Regions from separate parts of the Streptomyces sp. NPDC020780 genome, predicted to be linked through region 1. Evidence: riboswitches for the same ligand, from Rfam matches in the RefSeq annotation. Region 1 holds a riboswitch; each other region holds the start of a gene.

Region 1 (6,107 bases):
GGCCGACGTGCTCGCTTGCGGGCGGAGGACCAGGACGGCAGGGTTCGGGAACGTGGCCACCTTGCTGATCGTTCATCACACCCCTTCGCCGAACTGCCAAACCCTCTTCGAGGCCGTCGTCGCCGGCGCGACGACGGACGAGATCGAAGGCGTACGCGTCGTACGACGCGCCGCGCTCGCCGCGACGGCGTCCGACGTGCTCGCCGCCGACGGTTTCCTCCTCGGCACCCCCGCGAACCTCGGCTACATGTCCGGCGCCCTCAAGCACTTCTTCGACCTGGTCTACTACCCGTGCCTGGACGCGACGCGCGGCCGCCCCTTCGGTTACTACGTGCACGGCGGCAACGACGTCACCGGAGCGCTGCGGGGCGTCGAGTCGATCACGACGGGCCTGGGATGGCGCCGCTCCGCCGACGCGGTGACCGTGACCGGTGAGCCGGGCAGGGCGGACATCGAGGCCTGCTGGGAGCTCGGCGCAACCGTAGCCGCCGGGCTGATGGCCTGACGGAGCCGGGCCGCCGGCGAGGGTGGCGGGGGACGGGCCGCTCCCGGCCGCCGACGCCCGCCGGCATTCCCGGACGCCCGCGCCCCGCCGCGACGCCGCCGGGGCGTTGACCCTCCCCCGCGACGACACCGCCGGTGCTTTTACGGCCGGGCCCGTGTGCCGGGTCCTCCGCACCCGCCGCGGGGCCTCTTGTCGTGCGGAGCCGTGCATCGGAGCCGTACGCCCCGCTTCCTGATCCAGCACGTTGCGCCGGGCATCGCCGGGCACGGGAGACGGTGGCCCGTCCGCGGGGCCCCGGCCCTCCGAAGTGTGATGCGTGGACCCCGTGCGTCGCTGGGTTCTGTGGGAGGAGCGGACCCTTCCACGGGACGACAGGTGGGAGTCGCGAAGTGCTGGGACGGAGCGTCAGCGGCTGGATTCCGGTGGCCCGGCGGGGCCGGCACGGTGGGGGACGGAACCGGCCCGCGTTACCCGCGTCCATCGAGGCGCTGGGGCCCCTGCTGCCGACGACATACGGAATCGACGAGCAGGTCGACTGGGCGGTCGCCGAAGCCCGCTGGGGTGCCCCCTTCCCGGCCGACTACAAGGCCTTCATGCGCGCGTACGGGGAGGGCTCGGTGGACGGCGCGATCGCCGTCCACCGACCGCTGCCCACGGACGCTCCCGAGGGCGGACGGACTCCCGATGCGATGGCCGAGGGGACCGGAGCCGTACGGGAGGCCTGGAGGGTGGAGGCCGACGAGGTGTGGGCCGATCCCGCCGGCCCCGACCTGGTGCTGGATCCCGGTGCCCTGCTCGCCTGGGGGACGACGACCGAGGCGGACATCCTGTGCTGGCTGACGATGGACGAGGACCCCGACCGCTGGCCCGTGGTGGTCTGTGGGCGTCACACCGTACCCACGTTCGCCCTGTACCGGTTCGGGATGGCCGAGTTCCTGCGCAGGCTTCTGACGGGCGCGTTCGAGATGTCGCCGATCACCGTGGACGGGGTGATGGGGCGGGGGCGCCACGCATTCGTGAGCAGGGCCGTGCAGCGGGCCCGCCGCAGGGCGGGCCTCGATCCGTGGACCGGCGAGCCGCCGGCCGGCTGACGAGCGGCCCGTGGCCCTGGCGCTCCGACAGGCATGCGGCCGCCGGGCCGGGCCGACTGCCGCACGCAGGAGTGGCCGGGAACCGGGGCGTGCCGTCGGCGGCCGCTGCCGTCGGGTGCCCGCTCAGTGCCGCCTCCAGGTGAGTTTGCCGCCGCCCACCCACCGCACGACGGCCGGGTCCTCGAGGTCGTGGACCGTGATGCCGGCATCGGCGGCGAGGAGCAGGAGGTCCGTCATCGACGTCGCCGCGCCGACGACCTCTCCGTCGATCTCCACGACGCGGAAGGGCGGATGCCCGGGCTGAACGGGCAGGACGGTGATCCGCGGGTTCGCCAGGTCGGGGTTCACGCTGTCGGTCATACGAGGACGGGTTCCACGCGATGGTCATTGATATGCGCATCAGTGACCCAAGTGCGTCATATGCCCGTTTTGATGTCTTTTCTAGAATTAATACCGTAATTTTCGACGAGTCGTCAGGTGGATCGGCACCCCTTGCGGCGTACCGCAAATCACCCTTATCGGACGCCGTGACCAGGGTCACGCTCTTCGCCCGGGACGCCGTGACGCGTCTTCCGCTTCCCTTGCGCGCCAAGAAAGTTGAGTGCGCCGTGTGGGGTCGGTTACACGTATTTCCGTGAATTGATCTTTCCGCTGAATTGTGATCACGAATGCGGGGCTTGTTCCTTTCGGCATTTCTCGCCTACGGTCACCCTCACTCCGGATGGAACGCCGAATCCTGCCGCCGTCCGGGAACCCGACCACATCTCGTACGGCAGGAGCGGGGGACCCAGGTAAGCGCCGATCCGGTATCCGGAACGGCTCGGGGTGAAGTCGCATTCACGTGCGGCCGGGCATCTCCAGCCCGAACCCGACAGCTCACTTCGTAGGCGGCGGAGAGGAATTCAGCATGCCCGCAAAGTTCAAGAACCGTCGTTCCGGGACCAGTTCGCTGACCCGCGGCATCATCGCCGTGAGCACGGGCGGAGCCGCCCTCGCGCTCCCCGTGATCGGTGCGACCGGAGCGTTCGCCGCGCCGGCGCAGCCGGTGGCGGTGGAAAAGTCGGTCACCTCGACCGCCCTGTCCGGCAAGGGAATTGCCGCGCAGAAGTCCGAGCCCGTCACGTATTCCGTGATCTTGGGTGATTCCCTTTCCAAGATCGCACGCGATCATTCCGTGAGCGGTGGCTGGCAGGAGCTCTACAACGGCAACCGAAAGGCTGTCGGCAGTAACCCGGACCTGATTCACCCCGGCCTGAAGCTGACCATCGGGACCCATGCCGACAGCAAGGCGCCGAAGGCCGCGGACAAGGCCGGCAAGAAGGCGGAGCCGTCCGCTTCCCCGGACCGTGCCGCGCGAGGCGCCGACCGCGCCGACCGTTCCGAACGGACCACGGAGCTGGCCGCCCAGGGTGCGCCCGCCGCCGTCGAGGCCGTCGCCGCCGCGCCGGTCACGTACACGAACGACCTCGACGGCTGGATCAAGGAGTCGCTGGCTGTCATGGCCGAGCACGGCATCCCCGGCACGTACGAGGGCATCCACCGCAACATCATGCGCGAGTCCTCGGGTAACCCCCTGGCCATCAACAACTGGGACATCAACGCGATCAACGGCGTCCCGTCCAAGGGGCTGCTGCAGGTCATCGACCCGACCTTCCAGGCCTACCACGTGCCCGGCACGTCGATGGACAGCTACGACCCGGTCGCCAACATCACGGCCGCGTGCAACTACGCCGCCGACCGGTACGGCTCGATCGACAACGTGTTCGGTGCCTACTGAGGTCTGACCGCGTGACAGCGGACCATGCCTGACGGGTGGTGCGGGTTCTGACGGACCCGCACCACCCGTCTTTCCGTGTGCGGGGACCCGTGCGCGCGGTCGGCCGCCGGTGCGGGAGGGGCCCGCACCGGCGGCGCAGGGGTACGGGGCGCGGGGCCGCGCCCCCTGGCGACTGGTCTCGTACAGGTTCGTCGTCCATACTGCCCGCCGTGGAGCAGCGCATAGATTCCAACACCAAGCCAGAGTTCGCCGCGGGCACGGACCCGGCGTACATCCCCGGCCTGACGGCCCCTGCCCCCGCGCGGACGGAGGGGAAAACGGACGAGGCGGCAGAGGCCGCTGACGCGCGCGCCGGGGCGGAGAGCGGGGAGGATCCCGCGGCTGCCGCCGGACGGGCGCCTGTTCCGGACGACGCCGACGCGGCGGTACAGGAAGAGGCCGGGGGCGGCTCCGACGCCGGGAAGGAGGACGGGCCCGTCTTCGAGGTCAGCGACCGGCGCGGATCGATCCGGGTCGACCGCGAGGGCGTCCGGTTCCGGCTGGACGACCAGGAGGCGGACTTCGACTGGTCCGAGATCGGCGCGGTGGAGGTCAAGACCGCCCGCTTCGGCCGCCGGTTCACTGTCACGGTCCATCTGTCGAGCCGCCGCTGGTTCAACGCGGAGGTCGAGGCGGCGGCCCGGAGCAGCCTCAAGGAGTGGACGGCGGGCCTCGACGCGGCGCTGGACGCCTACTTCGACGAGGCCGCCTGAACCGGTCCTCCGCAGGGCGCGCCGGGCGGACGGACCCCGCCCGGCGCACCCCGCGTGCGCCGGCTCAGGCCCCGGCGGCCTCGTCGAGGACCACCGACCGGGTCAGGTGACGGGGCAGGTCCGGGTCGAGACCCCGGGCCACCGCCCGGGCGACCGCGAGCCGCTGCACCCTGACCAGCTCCGCCAGCGGGTCCAGGCCGCTCGCCACCCAGCGGGCGCCGGTCGCCAGTACCTGCTCGGCGAGGCCTTCCGGCGCGGAACCGAACATCCAGGTCGCCGTCCCGGCCGTGGCGATGCTGATGGGCCCGTGGCGGTACTCCATCGCCGGATACGACTCCGTCCAGGACAGTGACGCCTCCTTCATCTTCAGCGCCGCCTCGTTGGCGAGCCCGACCGTCCAGCCGCGGCCCAGGAAGCTGAACTGCGCGCACTCCGTGAGCCCGTCGGGCAGTGGCTCGGCCAGTGCGGTCTCCGCGTCCCGCACCACGTCGTCGGTGTGCAGCCCGAGGTGGGCGCGGAAGAGGGTGAGCGCCGTGGTGGCGAACCTGGTCTGCACGACGGACCGTTCGTCGGCGAAGTCGAGCACCACCACCTCGTCGGCTGCCGCCATGACGGGGGTCTGCGGATCGGCCGTCACCGCGAGGGTCGCCGTGGTGCCGCGCAACCGGGTCAGCAGGTCGAGCACCTCCGTCGTCGTGCCCGAGCGCGTCAGGGCGACGACCCGGTCGTACCGCCGGCCGAAGGGGAACTCCGAGGCGGCGAAGGCATCGGACTCGCCCTGCCCGGAGTCCTCGCGGAGCGAGGCGTACGCCTGGGCCATGTAGAAGGACGTGCCGCATCCGACGACGGCGATGCGCTCCCCCGCGGCGGGCAGTACGGCTGCGCGGTCGGCCGCCACCTGCGCCGCTCGGCGCCAGCACTCAGGCTGGTCGGCTGTCTCGGTTTCGACGTGGGACATGTCCGCGCTCCGCTTCCACTGCTGCCCGCACCGGGGAGGTGCGGGGCCTGGGGTGTGCCGTGCCTGGTGTGCCGTGGCCGCGACCGGCCCGGGTCCGCTCGGGGTCGGCCTGGTCGAAGCCGTCACCCGAATGATTGATTCTGCATGTTACATGGGGCAAAAGAGCAAGAACAAGCATGAGCCCTGCGTCCCGAGGGGGAGAGACCTAGCTGTTTTCGGCCAAGCTCGGTGGGTAATCGGCTCAATCTGGTTCTGTCCGTCCGGAGTGGGTAGCAGGCGCCCGGCATCACGCCGGTGAGCGTTACGGGACGGGATCGGGCGATAGGTCCCGCACTGGGCCGACTCGCGGCGACCCCGTACGGTCACGTCCGGACGCCGTTCGACGGGTGGAAGGGGCGATTTCACGTCACCGGAGGGAATTTTTGGCCGAGTTCGAACGCGCGAGCACACCACGGTCGGCATAATCGCCCCATGTCGATCACGGGTGGGGACGTCGTTGACCTCGGCACAGGCCTGTACGCCTGGTTGCCGCCGAAGCGCGGCTGGGGGCTGGCCAACTGCGGCCTCCTGGTGTCGCCGCGCGGCGCGCTGTGGATCGACACCCCGTACGACACGCTGCTGGCCGGCCAGTTCCTCGTGGAGAGCCGTAAGAGGCTGCCCGACGGGGTGGACGTCGACCGGGTGATCGTGACCCACGCCAACGGCGATCATTTCTGGGGTGCCGGCGTGCTGCCGGACGCGGAGATCATCGCGACCCGTGAGGCCAGGGAGCACATCCACTACGACCCCACCCCGCAACAGCAGCACGCCCTGGTGACCGGAGGCGATCGGACCACTGCGCTCGGCGCGTACCTCGCCCGCCACTTCGGCGTCTTCGACTGGTCGGACACCGCACCGGTGCGGCCGACGACGTACTTCACCGGAGAGCTCGAACTGACCCTGGGCGACCACGTCGTCCAGGTGTCGTCGCTGCCGCCCGCCCACACCGCGGGCGACCTCATGGTGTACCTGCCCGCACAGCGTG
Region 2 (6,107 bases), on a different contig from region 1:
CGCGCCGCTTCGCGAGCGGCCGGATCATCATGCGGTGCATGCAGACTGTAACCCTCCCAGCACGGCTTTCCCCCGGTATTACGCCGCCCGGCCTGAAGGTCGGTGCGGCGGAGCGGGCTCGATGGTCCGGTTTGCGTGGAAGAGGTCGTGCGGATCGTACGTCTGCTCGGTCTCCGCGAGCGGTCGTCGCGGCCGCCGGGACGTGGGCGGGTCCAGGCGGTGGGGCCCTCGTGCAGGCCCTCCGGACAGGCGTCATGCGGAGATCACGGGGGACGCGGCGCTCTGCCGGGACAGGCCTCGCGCACGTCAACTGCCGTATTTGGAAACCGTGGTGAGCGGGATTGCCCGGCGCGCGGATGCCCGGGCGGGAGGCGGTCCGGCGGAGCCGCGGCCGTAATTGGTCAGGAGGACCTCGCGGATGCCGTAGAGTTGTCATCACAACGGCGCGGGGTGGAGCAGCTCGGTAGCTCGCTGGGCTCATAACCCAGAGGTCGCAGGTTCAAATCCTGTCCCCGCTACTGAAGACAGAGGCCCGGATCCTTCCAAGGATCCGGGCCTCTGTCGTATGCCCGTACGCACCCGGCCGGGGCCTCCGTCGCCCGCAAGGTGTTCTTGTCGGTGCGCTGGACCTTGACGCCCCTGACGGCCAGGGCGCTCTCGTCCGGTTCGGCGGTGGCTGCCGTTGTGGCCGTCGCCCGCGACGGTGGTCACCCGGTCGTACGTCATCGGCGCCGGCGAGATGTATGTCGCCGACGAGCGCTTCGGAAAGAACTACGATCGGTAGGGGGACGGTACCGCCGTCCCGTACGGGATGCACTGACGATGTACGCGCGGCACCGACCCTCCGACTGACCTCCGGAGGCCGGGGCTCCGGCGTGCTCCTCCCTTCGGCCGATGCCGTTGTGCCGCACGGCGCGGCGACGGTCAGCCTGGGCGGGGCGCGGTACCGTCCGCAGCCGTGGGCGGACCGGGTAGGAGTGCACAGGTGGGGAAGCGGGAAAAACGGGGCGGGGCGGCCTTCGGCACACCCCGGGCGCGGCGGCTCGTGCGCTTGCTGCCGGCCCTGATGATCGTGGTCGGAGTCGTCTTCGACACCGTGACGCCGGCCGCGGTCACGGCCGTCCCGTTCTTCGCCGCGGCTCCGCTGCTCGCCGCCCCCTTCTTCTCGATGGCCAGCACGCTCCGTACCGGCGTCGCCGCGGTCCTCGTCGTCCTCGCCATCCGGCTCTCCGACGGCACGCTCGCCAGGGTCGTGCCGGTCACCGACCTGCTCACCCTGATCACCGTCTCCGGGCTCGCCCTCGTCATCAACGCCGTCGTACGGCGCAGCAACGAGCAGCTGGCCTCGGCCCGCGCCGTCGCGGCCACCGCGATGCGGGCGGTGCTCCCGGCGCCGGACGACCGCATCGGCGGGCTGCTGGTTGCGGCACGGTACGAGGCGGCCCAGGCGGACGAGTTCGTCGGCGGTGACCTGTTCGCCGTCGCGGACACACCGCACGGGGTCCGGCTGGTCGTGGGGGACGTACGCGGCAAGGGGCTGGAGGCCGTGGGGGCGGTGGCCGTGGTGATCGGGGCGTTCCGGGAGGCGGCCGAGCAGGAGCTGTCGCTGGAGGGCGTGGCCCAGCGGCTGGAGCGCGCGCTGGCGCGGGAGGGCACGCGGCGTGGCGGGCTCGACACCATGGAGGGGTTCGTCACCGCCGTACTCGCCGAGATCCCGGCGGGTTCGGACACGGTGCGGATCGTCAACCGCGGTCACCCCGAGCCGATCCTGCTGCACGGAGACGGGGCGCTCGACGTGTTGTCGCCCAGTGCTCCCGCCCTGCCGATCGGCATGGGGCTGGACGTGTGGCCGGACCGGTCGGACGAGTGGGCCATGCCGCCCGGGGCGACGCTTCTGGTGTTCACGGACGGCCTCTCCGAGGCCCGGAACGCGGACGGTGCCTTCTACGACCCGGCGGACCGGCTGCGTGGCCGGATCTTCCCCGGACCCGACGAGCTGCTCTCCGCCCTCACCGACGACGTACGGCTGCACACCGGGGGCCGGTCCACGGACGACATGGCGCTCCTGGCGGTCGGGCGGCCCGCCCGGGGGCAGCCGGAGCGGCGGACGACGGTGAAGATCGTGGGGAGGGGCGAGGGATGACCGCTGCGACTGTCCGTGATCGAAGGACGCCGCTACGCATAACGTTTGACACTCCGTCAGAAACTGATGGTCGGTAAAGGGATATGCAACTCGTCCGTTTGTGACCGTTTCACCCATAAAAATGCAGGTCGTAGGCGTGAATGATCACCTGGAACGGCTTGGAATCGGGCCCTGGTCTCTATTAACGTTCGATAACGCAGCGCGGTTGTCCCAGTCGTCGCCAGAGGCGGCACCGTGCGCGAGCGCCGAATTCCGCAAGGGAACCGGGGAACCACCTACATGGGGTGAATCGGGCACCTGCGTCTCGTGAGAGACGAAGGGACCCGTAGGAGACCTTCCTGCTCCGAACCCGTCAGCTAACCCGGTAGGCGAGAAGGAAGGAAAGGAGTGCGCCCACGTGGCGTCCAATCAGCCTGCCCCCGAGGCCCCGTCACCCTTCAGGACCGACTCGTTCGGTGGCGAGGAGAGGACCTGGGACGAGTGGAATCCCACCGAGGAATCCATCCGCCCCGTGCGCGGCAGGCACCGCGTAGCCAAGCAGCGAGGTCTCGCCCGTAGCTCCACCGTCCTCGGCGTCGGTGTCATCGCGGCCGTCGGCGCGGGCGGCATGGCCACCGCGCAGAGCAAGCCGCCGGTCTCCATCTCTCTTCCCGATTCCATCGCGGACAAGCTTCCCGACGCCACGTCCCTTCCCGGCGTGGGCGCTTTCATGTCCGACGAGGCCGAAGCGGACCACGAGACCCTCGCCGCCTCCGCCCCGCTGACCACGGCCGGCATCACCGCCGCCGAGGCGGAGGGGGGAACCACCGACGCCGGTGAGGCCCTGCGGGCGCGCATCCTCCAGCAGGCCGAGCAGCAGCAGGCCGGAGCCGATGCCGAGGCCAGGGCCGCGCAGGAGAAGGCCGCCGCCGAGGAGGCCGCGGCCCAGGCCGCCAAGCAGCAGAGCAAGGCCGAGGCCCAGGCCGCGGCCGAGAAGAAGGCGGCGGAGGAGGCTGCGAGGAAGAAGGCCGAGGCCGAGCGCCTCGCCAAGCTCGCCGCCAGCTACGCCATCCCCACGTCCTCGTACACGATCACGTCGACCTACGGCCAGGCCGGATCGATGTGGTCCTCCGGCTACCACACCGGGCTGGACTTCGCCGCGCCGACCGGCACCCCGGTCAAGGCGGTCCACGGCGGAACGGTGAAGTCGGCCGGCTGGTCCGGCTCGTACGGCTACCGCACGGTCCTCGAGCTCGAGGACGGTACGGAGGTCTGGTACTGCCACCAGTCCTCGATGGACGTCACGGCCGGTCAGACGGTCAGCACGGGTGACACCATCGGACGCGTCGGCGCCACCGGCAATGTGACGGGCCCGCACCTCCACCTCGAGGTCCACACCGCGGACGGCTCGGGCATCGACCCGATGAGCTGGCTGCGCAGCAAGGGCCTGTCGATCTGACCGCCCGCGCCGGCGTACGGCGCACCCGAACCCCGGCGGCCCTGACGCACACCCCCCGACGTCAGGGCCGCCGGTCTGCGTACGGCAGGGGGCGGCGTGGGTGCCGCGCCTGGTTGTCCGGGGTCCGGGGGTGCCGGCTGGGCGGGTGCCGGGTCTGCGTCCGGGGGCCCGCCCGCTGCGTCGGACCGCCCGTGCGGGTACCGCCCCTGGCTGTTCCGGGTCTGCGGGTGCCTGGTCTGCGGGTGCCGGGTCTGCGTCCGCGGGAACCCGCTCGTGCGCGCCGGGTGGCCCTACCGGGGCGGCGGGTGGTGGCCGCCCGGCTGCTGACCGCCGGTGTGCAGATAGGGGTTGGGGCCGCCGTAGTGCCGGTGCGGCGGTGGGAGCTGCTGCGGATACGGCCGGTCGTAGGGCAGTTGGCGGGGGAACGGGCCGGGCGGAGGCATCCGGTGGGCGCGTATCCGGCCCGTCGCGTGGGCCGCGTACGTCAGGGCCGGGCCCGCGACGTCCCGGCGCTGCCACAGATGGTGCAGCAACTCCTGCTCCCGTACGGCGAACTCATGGCCCGCTCCGTCGTGGCGGGCCCTGCGGCGCAGCATCGCCAGCGAGGTCGCGAACAGCTCGTACTCCGCTACCGCGCGGGCCGCGGCCCTGCCCCGGGCACGGTCCGGCTGGCTGTTCCAGTGCCTGGCCATGTCGCGGGCCAGGCCACGCGCCCGCATCGAAGCCAGGGCGAGCGGCTCGGCGGGGGTGAGCCAGCCCGCCGCCGCGTAGACGGGCAGCTCGCCGGCGAGCGTGCGCAGCTCCCGCTGGCGGGACCAGATCGCCAGCCAGGTCACCAGGCCGAAGGCCGGGACCATGACCGCGCCGTACACCACGTAGAAGCCGTAGGCGCCGAAGGCCGACGAGCCGTTCCACAGGGCGTGCAGGCCCATGGCGAGGAGGAGCCCGAGCACCGGCAGCACGATCCGGCGCACCGGGTGCCGCCTGCCGCCGACGGCGGCGATCCCGAAGCCGATGCCGGTCAGCACCGTGAACAGGGGGTGCGCGAACGGCGACATGACCGCTCGTACGAAGAAGGTCCCGGCCGTCACCGAGGGGAACCCCGTTGTCCCCAGCTGCTGGTCCTCGCCGAAGGCGTTGCCGAGGTAGAGGATGTTCTCGGTGAACGCGAAACCGGTGGCGGTGAAGCCGGCGACCACGATCCCGTCGACGACGCCGCCGAACTCCCTTCTGCGGAAGAGGAAGAGCAGCAGGACGGCGGCGGCCTTGGCGCTCTCCTCGACTACCGGCGCGATGATCGTGGCGCCCAGGGTGTCGGCGCTCGCCGGGTCGGCGGTGGCCGCCGCTATCCAGCGGGTCGCGAACGTGTTCGCGGTGATCGCGACGAGCGCGGCGGCGCACGCGCCCCAGGCGAAGGCGAACAGCAGATTCCGCCAGGGCCCCGGCTCCACCCGGTCCAGCCAGCGGAACGCCGACATGAGCAGCGGGACGGGCAGCACGGCCAGGCCGAGCCCCACCACGAAGCCCTGGGTGCCGGTCTGTTCGCGCACCAGGGCCAGGATCATCAGCCCGCAGAGCGCGAGCACGGTGATCACCGCGCCGGCGCGGAACGTCCTGCTGCGCCAGACCATGCCGACGCGCCGGGGACGGTAACGCCACTGGCCTCGCTCGGGCACGGCGCCCAGGAACGCGTCGAGCCGCTGCTCCTCGAGAACCGGGACGGCCGGCTGCTGGTGCTGTTCGGACCCCTGGGACACCTGATGACCCTAACGAGAGGGACTGACACCCGGCCACGCGTGCACCGGCCGGGCGCCCGGCGGTGGCTGATCAGGGACGCCCGGAACGGTCCGGGGGGAGGCCCTGCGGGCAGGGGTGTGCGGGAGTCGTGCGGGGTCCGGGCGGGAGTCAGAGACGGCGGAACAGGATGTCGTGCACGACGTGGCCCTTGTCCAGGCCCTGGCCCTCGAAACGGGTCAGGGGCCGGAAGGCGGGCCGCGGCGCGTAGCCGCCGTCCGCCTGGGTGTTCTCGAACAGGGGGTGCGCGGTCAGGACCTCGAGCATCTGCTCCGCGTAGGGCTCCCAGTCCGTCGCGCAGTGGATGACCGCGCCCGGCTTCAGCCGGCGCGCCACCAGGTCGAGGAACTCCGGCTGGATCAGCCGCCGCTTGTGGTGCCGCTTCTTGGGCCAGGGGTCGGGGAAATACACCCTCAGCCCGTCCAGCGAGGCCGGCTCCAGCATCTCGCGGAGCAGGATGATCGCGTCACCGTTGGCGACGCGGACGTTGGACAGCCCCGCACGCTCCGCGAGGCCGAGAAGATTGCCCTGGCCGGGGGTGTGCACGTCGACGGCCAGAATGCCGGTGGCGGGATCGTCGGCCGCCATCAGCGCGGTGGCCTCACCCATGCCGAAGCCGATCTCCAGGACCACCGGGAGGCCGCCGAACAGGGCGGGCAGGTCCAGTACGCCGCGACCGTCGATGTCGAGGCCCCAGACAGGCCACAGCCGCTGCAGGGCGTCCTCCTGGCC
Region 3 (6,107 bases), on a different contig from region 1:
GGAAGACGTGCCGGAGCGGCTCGGGAGTGATCTCCACCAGCCGGGCCGCCAGCCGGACGGCGGGCTCGTGCGTGAGCCCGCCGAACATCACATGGCTCATCCGGTCCAGCTGGCTCCGCGCCGCCTCGTTGAGCACCGGGTGGTTGTAGCCGTGCACCGCCGACCACCAGGACGACATGCCGTCCACCAACTCGTGCTGTCCGTGGGCGGGTTCGGCGAGGCGCAGCCGTACCCCCGAGGCGGACTCCACGACCAGCGGCTCCTGCCGGCCGGGCATCGGGCCGTAGGGGTGCCAGACGTGGGCCCGGTCCAGCGCACGCAGTTCCGCCGGCGCGAGGGAATCAGGCATTGGGCGCGAGGTCCGTCCCCGCACCGCGCCGGCGTACCGATACGAGGTCCGTGCGAGCCGCCGACGGGGCCCCGGCCGCCTCCGGTGCCCGGGCGCCGTCCTTTGTGGCGGAGACCGGCGCGTCCCCGCACGGGGCGCAACCGCCCTCGCGGGAACCGCAGGCCCCGCCTGCCTGCGCGCGGTGCCCGGGCAGCGTCGTCGTGTCCGCTCCCTCGACCTCGAACCCCGCGTCGGTGATCATGTCGAGGTCGGTCTGCCCCGACTGGCCCTCGCTGGTCAGGTAGTCGCCCAGGAAGATCGAGTTCACCAGGTTCAGGGCGAGCGGCTGCATCGAGCGCAGGTGCACCTCGCGCCCGCCCGCGAGCCGCACCTCGACGTCCGGGCAGACGAACCGCACCATGGCCAGGATGCGCAGGCACCGCTGCGGTGTGAGGTGCCACTCCTCGGCGAGCGGGGTCCCCTCCATCGGAATCAGGAAGTTCACCGGAACCGAGTCGGGGTCGAGTGCACGCAGCGAGAGGACGACGTCCACCAGGTCGGCGTCGCTCTCACCCATCCCCGCGATCAGGCCGGAGCACGCGGACAGTCCGGCGGCCTGGGCCTGATGCACCGTGTCCACCCGGTCGGCGTACGTGTGGGTGGTCGTGATCTCCCCGTACGTCCCCTCCGAGGTGTTGAGGTTGTGGTTGTACGCGTCGGCGCCCGCGGACTTCAGGCGGTCGGCCTGGCCCTGGGAGAGCAGGCCGAGGCAGGCGCACACCTCGACGTCCTCGTGCTGCTCCTTGATGGCCTCGATGGTCCGGGACACCCTGTCGACGTCCCGGTCGGTCGGCCCGCGCCCGCTCGCCACCAGGCACACCCGCTTGGCTCCGCCGGCCACACCCGCGGTGGCGGCCTTCGTCGCCTCCTCCGGCTTCAGCCAGGTGTACTTGAGGATGTCGGCCTTGGAGCCCAGCCGCTGCGAGCAGTACGAACAGTCCTCCGGGCAGAGCCCGGACTTGAGGTTTACCAGGTAGTTCAGCTTCACGCGCCGGCCGAACCACTGGCGGCGCACCTTTCCGGCCGCGGCCACCACATCGAGCAGGTCGTCGTCAGAGGTCGCCAGCACGGCGAGCGCTTCGTCACGGGTCGGCAGTTCGCGCCGCAGTCCCTTGTCCACCAGCGTGTTCAGGAGGTCCATGGCCCTGATCCTGACGCACGGCACCGGCATCGGCCAAGGAGGAACCGGACAGGAGAGGTGGCGGAGGGTGTGTGTATTGCCACACCCTGACCCGCTGCGCACCCCGCTAGGGTCTGTGAGCTGCCTACAAAAGGGACCGCCCCATGTCCTACGCCCCGTTCGCCTGGATCGACGACGAGGCGCGCCGCCGCGCGGACGCCGGACTCCTCCGGACCCTGCGTCCCCGGCCCGCCGTACCCGCTCTGCTGGATCTTGCGAGCAACGACTACCTCGGACTGTCCCGCCATCCCTCGGTCACCGAGGGAGCCGCGGAGGCGGCCCGGACGTGGGGTGGGGGCGCCACCGGCTCGCGGCTCGTCACGGGGTCCACCGCCCTGCACGCCGAACTCGAACGCGCGCTGGCGGAGTTCTGCGGTTTCGAGGCCGCCCTGGTGCTGTCCTCCGGGTACGCGGCCAATCTCGCCGCCCTCACGGCGCTCGGGCGGCACGGCTCGCTGATCGTGTCGGACGCGCGGAACCACGCCTCGATCGTCGATGGCTGCCGGCTCTCCCGCGCCGACACCGAAGTCGTGCCCCACGCGGATCCGGAGGCGGTGGGCAAGGCACTCCGGGCGCATCGCGGGCGGGCACTGGCCGTGACCGACTCGGTGTTCTCGGTGGACGGCGACGCCGCCCCGCTGGGCAGGCTCGCCGAGGTGTGCCGGGAAGAGGGTGCGGCCCTGCTCGTGGACGACGCGCACGGCCTGGGCGTGCTGGGCGAAGGCGGCCGGGGAGCGCTCGCAGCCGCCGGTCTCGCCGGGGGTGAGGGCATCGTCGTCACGCTCACCCTCTCCAAGTCCCTCGGCAGTCAGGGCGGAGCCGTCCTGGGACCGGCCCGGGTCATCGACCACCTGGTCAACACCGCCCGTACGTTCATCTTCGACACCGGCCTCGCCCCCGCGGCCGTCGGCGCGGCGCTGGGCGGCCTGGCGCTCCTTCGCCGCGAGCCTGAGCGCGCGGGCAGGGCGCGCGCCGTCGCCGCCGAACTGCACGGACGGCTGACCGCGGCCGGGCTGACCGCCGTCCGCCCCGACGCCGCCGTCGTGTCCGTCCGCGCACCGTCCGCCCACGCGGCGGTGCGCTGGGCGGCCGACTGCCGGGCGGCCGGCCTCGCGGTGGGGTGTTTCCGCCCTCCGTCGGTCCCGGACGGAGTCTCCCGCCTGCGGCTGACGGCGCGGGCGGACCTGACACCCGAGCAGATCGAGAGCGCCGTGGCGACGGTGGTGGGCACGGCGCCCTCTCCGGTCACCGGTGAAGGCGGAGAAGAGGAGATGCCGAACGGCTGAGGCCCGATGAGGGGCTGGAGGCGGCTGCCGACCGCGTAGGGCGGTAATGACGCACCCGGGTACGGGAGTTGAGCGACCTGGGTCACGTGGCGCAGCCGGCCCTCATGCCCCTGGAGCCGTCGGCCCCGCGCTCCACGGCCTCCGCCCACGGTGCGTGGAGCAGCGGCCCCCTCGGGCGGAGCGCTCCGAAGCGTAGAGGGCCGTTGTCGTGCCTGTGAGCGGCCGGGAGGGCGCGGATCGGCGTCAGCCCGATCCGGGACGGCGGCAAGACGGTCTCGATCACCCCTCCCTGGGCCGTACCCGCGCAGGCCCTGCCCTGCCCTGACCTTTACCTGACCGGAAACCAGACCGCGGCGTCCGGGCGGGCGGGGCGGACCCGGCAGGGCCTCAGTGAGCGGCGGCCCGTCCGAAACCGCTGCGCAGCAGAGCCCTCAGCGTGGCCGCCGCGGCGGTGTTCCGCTCTCCCCGGTGCGCCACGGAGATCGTCCGGCGGAACTCCGCGTGTTCCAGTCGCCGTACGGCCAGAGGTGCCGAAGACATCGCCGCGACCATCTCCGGCACCACCGCCACGCCGAGCCCCGCGCTGACCAGCGTCGGTGCGGCGCTCACCGCGCTGGGGCTCGTACTGGTCGCCGCGCCCCTGCTGCACTGACCCGGCCACGGCGCGGCCGGGTGCGCGACGGTCCGCGACGGCCGTTGGAGTGTGCACGCGTACACGGGTGCGGTGTACGCGTGCACCCCGGAGGCGCGTATCAGCACACGGGCGAACAGAGGACGTGCGTACAGGTGTACGGACGTCAGCGGACCCTTCCGTACCAGACGCTCTTCGACCAGATCTTCTCCAGTCTGACCACCGCCCCGGTCTTCGGGGAGTGCCAGATCCTGCCTCCGCCGGCGTAGATGCCCACGTGGTACACGCTGCGGCCCGCATGGAAGAAGACCAGGTCGCCGCGTTGCCGCTGCGACCTGGTGATGTGGCGCGTGGTGTTGTACTGCTGCTGGGCCGTGCGGGGGAGTTTCTTGCCCGCCTTCTTGAAGGCGTAGAGCGTGAGGCCCGAGCAGTCGAACCGGTGGGGGCCCGTGGCGCCCCACCGGTAGGGCGCCCCCTTCTTCGAGGCGGCGACCTTCAGCGCCTTCGTCGAGTTGGTCGCGGCTTCGGCGTCGTCGACGATGCCGGGCGCCAGCATCGTGGTGCCGACCGCGAGTGTGAGAACCGAGGCCGTACCGACCCGGGCGAACAGAGACGGGACATGAACCTGCGCAGTCATGCGCAACCCTTCGTCAGCCGCCTGTGAAGGATGACCTGTCGGGTTCGGGCTGGCGAAGTTGCCCGGCCGCGCTCGGCGGCTTCACCCCGAGGGCTGTCCGGAACGGGTGTCCGGGCGGCCCGTTGTGCTCGGGTCCTCCACTCCTGCCGATCCACTCCTGTCGACCAGGCGTCCGGACGGCGGCAGGACTCGGCGTCCGCCCGGACCGCCCCGCCGCGGTGGCGGGGGCTTGTCGTCCCACGGATCTTTACTCACGCGGTGTCTGTTTTCCGAACTGAAAAGGCGTTATGTGAGAGTCGTCACGGCTGGCCCGTTCGGGTGGGCGGGGCTGACGCCGCTCCCCGGAGGTCCTGCCGCACCAGCCGCGTACCAGCGGCGGAACAGGGTGTTCCGCTCAGCGTCCCCACGCGATGCGCAAGTTGAACTGTCCCTCCTGAGGGGGGCTGTCTGAGCCGAACGAGGGAGGAAGATTCCTCGGCCCGCCGGGCGTGTCGCGGCGCGTGCGCCGAGAAGCGGAGAGGATGCGGCAGTCGGGCGACCGGGAGCTCAACTCGTAGCGGTCGGCGGCATGGTGACCCACCTGGCGCGCCGGTCCCCGACCAGCCTGCGCAGGGGCGGACCGGTGTCTCCGCGTGGATCTGCGTCTCGCTCCTCTCGTGCGTGATCGCCGGCGCGTCCCGCAGGGGAACGGCGCGGGGCCGGCGCCCGCGGCGACCGGGGCGCTCCGCAGGTATCGCCGCAGCGCGCCGGATCGGTCCGGCCGATCCGGCCGACCACACCCAGAGACGCAGCCATCGCATTCACCTTCGGCGCGGGCCGGTACGGGAGCGTCCCCGGTGGGGCGTCGCCCGGGGGGTCCTCGCCGAGCCGGATTCGCCGGGCGCGGGAGGTGGGGCGCGGCGGGCCGGGCCTGCCGCGCCCGGGCCGCGCTCGGCGCCCCTGATGTACATGGGTCGGCAAAAGATCAGTTAACGCGCCGGAAAAACTTCCGCCCTAACGTGCAATACCTGGCCGCGAGGCCCTCTTCCACCTTCAACAAAGTGTTGAAGGTGGATAGGGTCCCGCTGCGCCCGGAGCCGGTACCGGGCGGAAGACGAAGAGGTGGAAGCGTGCAACTGACTCCGCACGAACAGGAACGCCTGCTCATCCACGTGGCGGCCGATGTCGCCGGAAAGCGCAGGGCGCGCGGGCTGCGGCTGAACCATCCCGAGGCGGTCGCCCTGATCACCTCACACCTCCTGGAGGGTGCGCGTGACGGCCGGACCGTCGCCGAACTGATGGCCTCGGGAAGGAAGGTGCTCACCCGGGAGGACGTCATGGACGGCATCCCGGAGATGATCCACGACGTCCAGGTGGAGGCCACCTTCCCGGACGGCACCAAGCTCGTCACCGTCCATGAACCGATCGTCTGACGGGAGCACACCGATGATTCCCGGAGAGATCCTCTACGCGGACGGCACCGTGCCGCTCAACGAGGGGCGCCCCGTCACCCGCCTCACCGTCCTCAACGTCGCGGACCGCCCCGTCCAGGTCGGCTCGCACTACCACTTCGCCGAGACCAACCCGGGTCTGGAGTTCGACCGTCCCGCTGCCCGCGGGCTGCGTCTCCATATCGCGGCGGGGACCGCCGTGCGCTTCGAGCCCGGCATCCCGGTCGACGTCGAGCTCGTCCCGCTCGCAGGTCTGCGCGTCGTTCCCGGGCTGCGCGGCGACACCGGAGGTCCTCTCGATGCCTGAACTCAGCCGTGCCGTATACGCCGACCTGTTCGGCCCCACCACCGGCGACCGCATCCGGCTCGCCGACACCGATCTCGTCGTCGAGATCGAGGAGGACCGCTCCGGGGGGCCCGGACTGGCCGGTGACGAAGCCGTGTTCGGCGGCGGGAAGGTGATCCGGGAGTCGATGGGCCAGGCGCGCACCACCCGCGCCGAGGGCGCGCCCGACACCGTGGTCACCGGCGCCGTCATCATCGACCACTGGGGTG

What was found. Region 1 has a riboswitch for cyclic di-AMP ahead of ACH4VO_RS11665 (transglycosylase SLT domain-containing protein). Riboswitches for the same ligand answer to the same signal wherever they lie in the genome.
Region 2: it holds a riboswitch for cyclic di-AMP, as region 1 does, so the genes downstream of both, ACH4VO_RS29565 (M23 family metallopeptidase) here and ACH4VO_RS11665 (transglycosylase SLT domain-containing protein) in region 1, are expected to answer to the same signal.
Region 3: it holds a riboswitch for cyclic di-AMP, as region 1 does, so the genes downstream of both, ACH4VO_RS08660 (C40 family peptidase) here and ACH4VO_RS11665 (transglycosylase SLT domain-containing protein) in region 1, are expected to answer to the same signal.

Annotation. Positions count from the first base shown of each region.
Region 1 covers NZ_JBIRTB010000005.1:207,895-214,001, reverse strand. The annotation lists gene ACH4VO_RS11680 (NAD(P)H-dependent oxidoreductase) at 53-505, shown strand; gene ACH4VO_RS11675 (SMI1/KNR4 family protein) at 895-1,596, shown strand; gene ACH4VO_RS11670 (hypothetical protein) at 1,720-1,956, opposite strand; cyclic di-AMP (ydaO/yuaA leader) riboswitch at 2,314-2,499, shown strand; gene ACH4VO_RS11665 (transglycosylase SLT domain-containing protein) at 2,504-3,373, shown strand; gene ACH4VO_RS11660 (hypothetical protein) at 3,583-4,125, shown strand; gene ACH4VO_RS11655 (sugar isomerase) at 4,190-5,083, opposite strand; gene ACH4VO_RS11650 (MBL fold metallo-hydrolase) at 5,555-6,107, shown strand, end outside.
Region 2 covers NZ_JBIRTB010000021.1:16,022-22,128, reverse strand. The annotation lists tRNA gene ACH4VO_RS29580 (tRNA-Met) at 445-518, shown strand; partial or broken gene ACH4VO_RS29575 (TipAS antibiotic-recognition domain-containing protein) at 707-852, shown strand; gene ACH4VO_RS29570 (PP2C family protein-serine/threonine phosphatase) at 986-2,143, shown strand; cyclic di-AMP (ydaO/yuaA leader) riboswitch at 2,377-2,529, shown strand; gene ACH4VO_RS29565 (M23 family metallopeptidase) at 2,541-3,581, shown strand; gene ACH4VO_RS29560 (PrsW family intramembrane metalloprotease) at 3,872-5,338, opposite strand; gene trmB (tRNA (guanosine(46)-N7)-methyltransferase TrmB) at 5,487-6,107, opposite strand, start outside.
Region 3 covers NZ_JBIRTB010000003.1:592,779-598,885, reverse strand. The annotation lists gene ACH4VO_RS08680 (adenosylmethionine--8-amino-7-oxononanoate transaminase) at 1-349, opposite strand, end outside; gene bioB (biotin synthase BioB) at 342-1,529, opposite strand; gene ACH4VO_RS08670 (8-amino-7-oxononanoate synthase) at 1,673-2,854, shown strand; gene ACH4VO_RS08665 (LysR substrate-binding domain-containing protein) at 3,242-3,463, opposite strand; gene ACH4VO_RS08660 (C40 family peptidase) at 3,652-4,122, opposite strand; cyclic di-AMP (ydaO/yuaA leader) riboswitch at 4,126-4,327, opposite strand; gene ACH4VO_RS08655 (urease subunit gamma) at 5,232-5,534, shown strand; gene ACH4VO_RS08650 (urease subunit beta) at 5,548-5,859, shown strand; gene ACH4VO_RS08645 (urease subunit alpha) at 5,852-6,107, shown strand, end outside.